Regions from separate parts of the Exiguobacterium sp. s5 genome, predicted to be linked through region 1. Evidence: riboswitches for the same ligand, from Rfam matches in the RefSeq annotation. Region 1 holds a riboswitch; the other holds the start of a gene.
The links. A riboswitch is a leader RNA that binds a small molecule or an ion and turns the genes downstream of it on or off. The one in region 1 is predicted to bind FMN.
Positions count from the first base shown of each region.

Region 2: another riboswitch for FMN. It lies ahead of ribD (bifunctional diaminohydroxyphosphoribosylaminopyrimidine deaminase/5-amino-6-(5-phosphoribosylamino)uracil reductase RibD); the one in region 1 lies ahead of KNP60_RS09045 (ECF transporter S component).

Region 1 covers NZ_JACSLK010000003.1:342,886-347,097, reverse strand. Annotated here, with positions in the region: gene KNP60_RS09055 (NupC/NupG family nucleoside CNT transporter) at 1-710, shown strand, start outside; gene KNP60_RS09050 (nucleotidyltransferase family protein) at 823-1,347, opposite strand; gene KNP60_RS09045 (ECF transporter S component) at 1,477-2,064, opposite strand; FMN riboswitch at 2,224-2,365, opposite strand; gene KNP60_RS09040 (HesB/IscA family protein) at 2,463-2,819, shown strand; gene KNP60_RS09035 (hypothetical protein) at 2,861-3,103, opposite strand; gene KNP60_RS09030 (NAD-dependent epimerase/dehydratase family protein) at 3,231-4,085, shown strand; gene KNP60_RS09025 (NAD(P)/FAD-dependent oxidoreductase) at 4,122-4,212, opposite strand, start outside.
Region 2 covers NZ_JACSLK010000001.1:559,688-563,899, forward strand. Annotated here, with positions in the region: gene KNP60_RS02925 (homing endonuclease associated repeat-containing protein) at 125-766, opposite strand; gene KNP60_RS02930 (undecaprenyl-diphosphate phosphatase) at 1,219-2,031, shown strand; FMN riboswitch at 2,125-2,267, shown strand; gene ribD (bifunctional diaminohydroxyphosphoribosylaminopyrimidine deaminase/5-amino-6-(5-phosphoribosylamino)uracil reductase RibD) at 2,420-3,499, shown strand; gene ribE (riboflavin synthase) at 3,480-4,121, shown strand; gene ribB (3,4-dihydroxy-2-butanone-4-phosphate synthase) at 4,121-4,212, shown strand, end outside.

The sequences.
Region 1 (4,212 bases):
TGGTCGGTGGTCTCGCCTCGGTTGCCGGTTCAGTTCTTGCTGGATACGCTGCTCTTGGTGTACCGCTCGAGTACTTGCTCGCAGCGAGCTTCATGGCTGCTCCTGCTGGTCTCATGTTCGCGAAAATCATCGTCCCGGAAACAGACGTACCGGATGACGATATCGAAATCGCTGAAGATGAAGAGAACAAGGCAGCGAACTTCGTCGATGCAGCCGCTCGCGGTGCCTCTGACGGTCTCTTCCTTGCTTTGAACGTCGGTGCGATGCTTCTCGCCTTCGTTTCATTGATCGCGCTCGTTAACTTGATTCTCGGTGGAATCGGTGGCTTGTTCGGTTTCGACGGTCTCACGCTTCAATTGATTCTTGGTTATGTGTTCGCACCGCTCGCATTCGTGATCGGTGTGCCATGGGCAGATGCTGTTCAATTCGGTAGCTTCCTCGGACAAAAACTCGTGTTGAACGAATTCGTCGCTTTCTCTGAATTCGCACCAATCATCGGTTCTGGTGACCTCTCGGCACGTACGGAAGCTATGATCGCGTTCGCACTCTGTGGATTCGCCAACATCTCATCACTCGCCATCCTTCTCGGTGGTCTTGGTGGAATGGCGCCGAACCGTCGGAACGACATCGCGCGCATGGGTGTCCTCGCGATTCTCGCAGGTACGCTTGCCAACTTGATGTCAGCGACACTCGCTGGTCTTCTTCTCTAATCAAACACGGTATACTCAGAGTGATCACTTCGGTGGTCACTCTTTTTCGTTGCGACGTTTATGAATGAACAGCAAAAACCGACCGTAAGGCGGTCGGTTTCACTAGTGTTTATCATCCCTGACGAGGTATATCCACTTCTTGGAGTCTCGGCCAAGTGGCTTGCCAATTCTTTTTATTGATCCGGGCTCGATAAACATGATGGTGTGAAGCGTCGTTCGCAAAGGCCGGAGTCGGTCGTAACTTTAGTTCGACTATGTCGTCGATACCGTAAGGGGCGGCCAGCTTCAAGCGTCCGCCCGCATCAAGACTGACACCGATGGCCGTGACCGTCTCAGGGAAATGGGCCAAGGCGTCGACCGCAGATTGATACGGTGGCAATTGATTGACCAGGTGCATGCGGGCCTGGTTTTTGACCGACCAAGGGACGTTCGGTAACAGGTCGTGCAGTTGTGCCTCATACTGTTTTTCAATCGCCTCGTCGATGTGAGATCGGTCAAAGTAGATGACATCGACGTCCTCGGTTGGCGTCGATACTTCGTAGCCGTGCGCGTCATCCCATATTTTTGCCCGCACGTATCCGGCACAAATCCACCAATCGGGTAAACCGAGCGAAGCGACGATTGTCAACAGACGCATCAGTTCCACATCAGTCTCTAAAAAACGGGTCACATCTTCAGTCGTGTTCAATCCATCTCCTCCTATTCTCTCATTAGCATAGCGTACCTATACAAAAAGCACCTAGACCGGTGTCTAGGTGCTTGTCAGTTACGCTTGAAGTTGCATGCGCTGGCGTTCGATCCACGGCTTCAATTTGAGGAAGAGTGGGACGAACAAGGCGCTGATCAACAAGGCCTTAATGAAGTTGAACGGCAAGATACCGTATAGGACGAGGTCCGTTTTGACAGCCGGTTGTGCCATCTCGGTCATGCCGAAGAAGAACGCGTAGGCTGGTAAGATGAGCAAATAGTTCAAGATCGCCAAGCTGAGTGCCATCGTGATTGTGCCGGCCACGAGGCCTGAAGCGAGCGCTTTATTCGTTTTACGTTTATGGTAGAACCATGCGACCGGATACATGAAGGCGACACCTGCAAAGAAGTTTGCGACTTCACCGACCGGAACGCCGCCACCGTTAAAGACATAGTAGAGGACGTTTTTTAGAGCGACGACCACGACGCCTGCGAGTGGGGAGAACACGATTCCGGCGACGAGCGCGGGAATGTCACTGAAATCCACTTTTAAGAACGGTGGTAGGAAAGGCAGCGGGAAGTTAAAGAGCATGAGGACAAAAGAAATGGCCCCGAGCATCGATAGCGTCACCAGTGTTGTCAATCGTTTGTTGCGCGTTGTTTTCATCAAAATCTCTCCTTTTGTCGCTCCTTGATGAATGGCACCCGTCGCATAGAAAAACCCGATTGTATCAAACAATCGGGAGAGTTTACGCGCATACGAAATAGATGTTCTCATCGGTGTTTAGACCACGCCGAAGAAAACATCCGGATATCGGTCGGATGCCGCCATCTTCTCCCATCCAGACTTTACTGTCGGCTTTCGAATCTCACGAAATCAGCAAGCAACGCCTTGCTCGCTCACGGGCTGAGAAGAACTTGTCTTCAATACCGCCGGTCGGGAATTTCACCCTGCCCCGAAGATGGAACGATTTAATTTTTTTTGTTACAGTTTAGTTATACAAGATATTTCACAAAATCTCAAGTCAGTTGACTTGAAGTTAAGATAACGAAGGAGGAGTTCAGATGATTCATTTGACAGAATCAGCCGCATTACAAGTCATCGATATGATGAAACAGACCGAACGCCCCGACGACCAGTACTTGCGGATCAAAGTGCAAGGGGGCGGGTGTACCGGCCTGTCTTACGGGATGGGGTTTGATGAGGATAAGACAGACAAGGACGTTCAGTTTGACCACTACGGTGTCCGTGTCATCGTCGCGGAAGCCGATCACGGGGTCGTCGTCGGTCTCGAGATTGACTATAAGCAGTCGATGCTCGGAGGCGGCTTCACGATTAAAAACCCGAACGCCATCGCCACGTGCGGTTGCGGCTCAAGTTTCCGGACGGCATCGAACGCCGGGACACCTGGGGATTGCTAAACGAAAGGCCAATCATGCCTCATGATTGGCCTTTTTTGTATTCAGTCTGTCTCTTCAATCAGAATTAATCGAATGAGTTTCGAAGCCGCGTCTAGCTCGATTTGATGTTGCCAAGGACGAAACGCTGTGATTTTACACGTGTCGTTCGTGATGCGGAACGAACAGACGCTCTCTTCCTCTTGGTCAAGAACCGAGTAACGGCTGAAGTCCGATAAGCTTTGATAGATGGCATATTGTGTCGGTAATTCACACGACCATCCTTTTTCTAATGTGATTTGATGCATGCGTCTCGCCTCTTTCTTCTCTATATATATAAGAATAACAAAAATATTCAAGGATGTGGAAGATTAGTCGAGAGGATGCAAGGGAAAATGAAAAGAGATGTCATTTCATGTAGGAGGGGCAGGGAAGATGAGAAAAGTATTGATATTCGGTGGGTCACGCTATTTTGGAAAGCGCTTGGCACTTCGGTTGGCGGAGGCCGGTGACGATGTAACGATTGTGACGCGTGGACAACTCCAAGTACCCGAGGCGGAGGGCATCCGGTCGATCAAAGGGGACCGGCAGTCGGTGGCGACGATGAAAGATTTGTCACGCGACCATTACGACCTCGTCTATGACAATATTTGCTTTAACCCGTACCAGGCAAAAATCGCCTCGGACGCTTTCATGGATCAGGTCGGTAAATATGTGCTCACGTCGACGATGTCGGTTTATGCGCCAGGCGCCGAGTTGAAAGAAAGTGATTTCAATCCGCTCCATCATGACTATCATCTCGAATCCGAACATGATTACGGGCAAGGGAAGCGAGAGGCTGAGTCGTATTTCTTCCATCGCGCCTCGTTCCCGGTCGCGACGGTCCGCTTGCCGATCGTGCTCGGACCCGACGACTATACAGACCGTCTCAAGTTTTATATCGACGCCGTCCGACGGGAAGAGCCAATCGTGCTCCATCATCCGGAAGCGAAGATGGGGTTCATCTCAAGCTTTGAGGCGGCCGCCTTTCTAGAATGGGTCGGTCGGGCGAACGTGACCGGACCGTTCAACGCGGCGAGTGAAGGGGTCATCTCGCTCGGGGCACTCATGGAACGGATCGGCCATCACTTAAATAAACCGGTTCAGATCATCAAAGATGGCGAGTCGTCGCCGTACGATACGGACGTCGACTATTATATGTCGATCGCCGAGGCGAAAAAGGCCGGTTTCGTCTTCACCCAACTCGACGACTGGCTCGACCGGGTCATTGTGCAAACAATCCGCAAATGAAAAATGGCCCTCATCATGAAGATGGGGGCCACATCGTTATTTCCCGGCAAATACCGAAGTCGAATGTTGCGGGTGACGCGCTGTCGGGTCGACGAGCTGCTTCACTTGGTTGATGGCGATCGGGGCT
Region 2 (4,212 bases), on a different contig from region 1:
ATCCGCAGCGCCCCAGGAATGGAGGGTGCCGGCTGAGGTGGCGATCCTCTATGATCAAGCAATCAATTGTTAACGCAATAAAGGAGGACACCGGATACCCGGCGTCCTCCTTATGAATGAAAGATTATAATTTCTGATTGAAGATTTCTGACTCGACCGCGTGAATCGCAGCCGACCACGAGCCGTAACGATGAAGGATGGCTTTCGTGGATGGTTTGTTGTTTCGTTTTGCCCATTCGCGATACGCCTCGAAGGAAAGAGAGAAGCCCATCTCGTGAATCGCTTCACGGAGTGCGTTCGAGAGCTCGGATTTGGAATAGGTCACACTCGCTTCAAGTCCGGCTTCGGCACAGGCGTCATGCCACGAGCCGAACGTCTTGACGATATGGTAATGGCTTGGTGCTTTCGGATGAAGCTTGCGCCATTCCTGATATTTTTTGAGCGTGATGATCGATCCCATGTCGCGCGAGTAGAGGGCGAGCGTCTCGATGATATCTTCGCGCGTGTACTTCGGCATTTTATCTGGGAGGTCGACGGTCGCCTCTCCATGCCATTCGTAGCCGGCGATGGCGAGCGCCTCTGCCCATGACCCGAACTGTCGGATAATCGACTCGGGAGATGGCCAGCTTTGTTCCATCGCGAAGCGACGATATACAGAGCGACGGGGACGTTCCTTCAACAAGTCGCCGAGTAGACGGATACAGTGAATCATCCTCTGCTGTTCGGTGGACAAGTGGTGGGATTTAGTGGATAGCGTTTGACTCAATGATGGTTCCTCCTTCCATGGACTCATATCTGAACCGACAAAGATGACGAAGTTGCTTCTACAATCATACTATCGGCCAGTTTTTACAATTTATAAGTGCATTCTTCAAGTTTTTTTAAACCGATTTTATGAACTGGTAGGTCTAAAGACCTGTTTATACTTTGAAAAAATGGTAACAGTTCTATTACAAATTTAATATTAAATGGGTTCAATTGTAAACAAAAAGTTTTATGATGGCGTAAATGTCATATTCTGTACGAAAAAGTACCCAACTGGCCAATGGGGTCATCACCGTTGCACCAGTTGAGTACTCTTCTATAATAAATTTAATTTTCAGACTAATCAATGAAAGTTTTGAAAATAACGAATTTTTTTTGAAAGGCTGGTCAGTGAAACAGACGGTCTGCTAAAATAATGGAATTGATGTAAAAAAGAAAAGAGGATATTACGATATGACAATATGGTTGTTCTACTTACTGCTCGGTTTGATTCAAGGCTTCACGGAGCCGATCCCGATTTCGTCAAGCGGTCACTTGGTCATCTTCCAAGAGCTGTTCGATATCGAACTGCCGGGACTCTCGTTCGAGATATTCGTGAACTTCGCCTCGCTGCTCGCCGTCTTGACGATTTATCGGAAAGACGTCGTCCGTCTCGTCGTCAGTCTGTGGACGTTCTTATTTAAGAAAGATCGTAGCGACGAAACGATGATTGATGTTAAGTTCATCGGGCTCTTGCTTGTCGCGACCGTCCCGGCTGGTTTGCTCGGTGTCTTGTTCGGTGATTGGATCGGGGAGACGCTCGGTGGAGTCGCCACGGTCGGTTACACGCTCATCTTGACCGGGCTTGCGCTCTGGTTCATCCGCAACATGCGTGGAAACAAAGGGGACGGCGGCATCACGCTCCGCGACGCGATTTTGATTGGACTTGCTCAAGCGGTCGCACTCATTCCAGGGATCAGCCGCTCCGGCGCCACAATCGTCATGGCGATGCTCCTCGGCATCAAGCAAGAGTCGGCCCTCCGCTTCTCGTTCTTCTTATTCATCCCGGTCAGTCTCGGGACGATGATTTTAGATGGACCGGCGCTGTTCACGAATCCGGAAACGCGTGAACTGTTCGGACCGCTCATCTTGGCGTTCATCGCCTCGTATGCGCTCACGGCCATCTCGCTCAAATGGTTCCAACACATCATGGCAAAAGGCGAACTCAAATATTTCTCGTTCTATTGCTGGATCGTCGGTCTCCTCGTCGTCCTATTCTTGGCATGATTCTGAAGGCGCTGCTCACTCGAGCGGCGCCTTTTTGCGCATTTCGTTTTGCCATCGATTTATTTTTGCGCTAAAGTGGAATCGTACAAACAAATATTCCTTCGGGGTCGGGTGAAAGTCCCAACCGGCGGTGATAGGCGCGAGCCTTAAGTCCGTGACCCGGGCGCACGTGTGCGAACGGTGGATCTAGTGCGATTCTAGAGCCGACAGTATAGTCTGGATGGGAGAAGGAAACAGAACAGGTCCACGTGACCTGTAGTTCGTCGTACGTTTTTCTGTAAAGAAAACGCTTATTTGGCTTGCCCAAATGACGACCGACACCTCCCACCGAGACCTTGAGGATCATTCCTTGAGGTCTTTTTGTTTGTGCGAAACAAGGAGGGAGATTATGAATCAGTACATGCAACAAGCCATCCAATTGGCCAAGTCCGCCTCATCGACCGGCATCAACCCGCGCGTCGGCGCCGTCGTCGTCAAAGACGGCCGGGTCGTCGGGTTCGGCGCTCATCTGAAAGCCGGGGAAGCGCATGCCGAGGTGCATGCCATCCGCATGGCCGGCGCTGCCGCCTACGGTGCGACGATGTACGTCACGCTCGAACCGTGCTCGCATCACGGCAAGACGCCGCCGTGTGCCGACCTGCTCGTCGAGTCCGGCATCAAGCGTGCCGTCATCGCGATGGAAGACCCGAATCCGCTCGTCTCAGGGCGCGGCATCGCCCGGTTGAAAGCGGCCGGGATTGACGTCGAGGTCGGGCTGCTCGAGCGTGAGGCGCGGGCGCTCAATACGGCGTTCTTACGTTCACTCGAGACGAAGCGGCCTTACGTCATCTTGAAGACGGCGACGAGCCTCGACGGCAAAGTCGCGCTCGATCACGGTGACAGCAAGTGGGTGACGGGGACGGCAGCGAGACGGGACGTCCATGAACTGCGGGCGACGGTCGACGCCGTTTTGACCGGTGTCGGCACCGTCCTCGCCGACGATCCGGCACTCACCGTCCGGCTCGACCGTGAGACGACACAACCGCTCCGAATCGTGCTCGACCGTGAGTTGCGTACGCCGCTCTCGAGTCAGCTCGTCCGGACGGCGAACGATGTGCCGGTATTGCTCTACACGACGTCCGACGATCGAGTGAAGCGGGACGCGTTCACACAACGCGGCGTTGAGCTCGCCGACTACACATCGCTCGAAGCTGTCCTGCAAGACGTCTACGCACGCGGCGTCGGTCGTATGCTCGTCGAAGCGGGACCGACACTCGTCACTTCACTCTTGGACGGACAGTTCGTCGACGAGTGGGTCATGTATCAGTCGCCACGCGTGTTCGGCGGCAAGGGCGGTTTCTACCGCTCGCATCATGACGGGCCGCTCGATACGGTCGAACGGTATGAGGTTCAATCGGTCGAGACGGTCGGCACCGACATTAAACTGATCATGCGAAAGGGGGAGTCCGATGTTCACGGGAATCGTTGAAGAGATTGGTAGTGTCAAGGCAGTGAAACGGAACGGGTCATCCCTGCGGCTCACGCTCGCCGGACAGGTCGTCCTCGAGGACGTGAAGCTCGGTGACAGCATCTCCGTCAACGGCATCTGTCTCACGGTGACGACGTTCGATCGCGACAGTTTCTCGGTCGACGTCATGCCGGAGACGCTCAAAGCGTCGAGTCTTGATGGGGTCCGCCCCGGCACGAACGTCAACTTGGAGCGGGCTATGCCCGCGAACGGACGCTTCGGCGGCCATTTCGTCTCGGGTCACGTCGATGGGGTCGGGCGCATCGTGAAAAAACGGTCGCTCGCGAACGCCGTCTATGTCGACATCAGTTGCGAGCCGTCGCTCCTCCGCTATATCGTCCCAAAAGGTTCGATTTCGGTCGACGGGACGAGCTTGACGGTGTTTGATGTCACCGAACGCGGGTTCACGTTGTCACTCATCCCACATACGTACAGTGAGACGGTGCTCGGGATGAAACAGGCAGGAGACGCGGTCAATTTGGAATGTGACATGTTGGCTAAATATATGGAAAAACTCGTAAATCAAAAACCGATGACGCTTGAATCATTGGCGTCGCAAGGGTATGGAAAGGCGGGATGGTAATGTTCCACACGATTGAAGAAGCAGTCGAAGATTTGAAGATGGGACGACCGATTATCGTCGTCGACGATGAGGACCGTGAGAACGAAGGAGA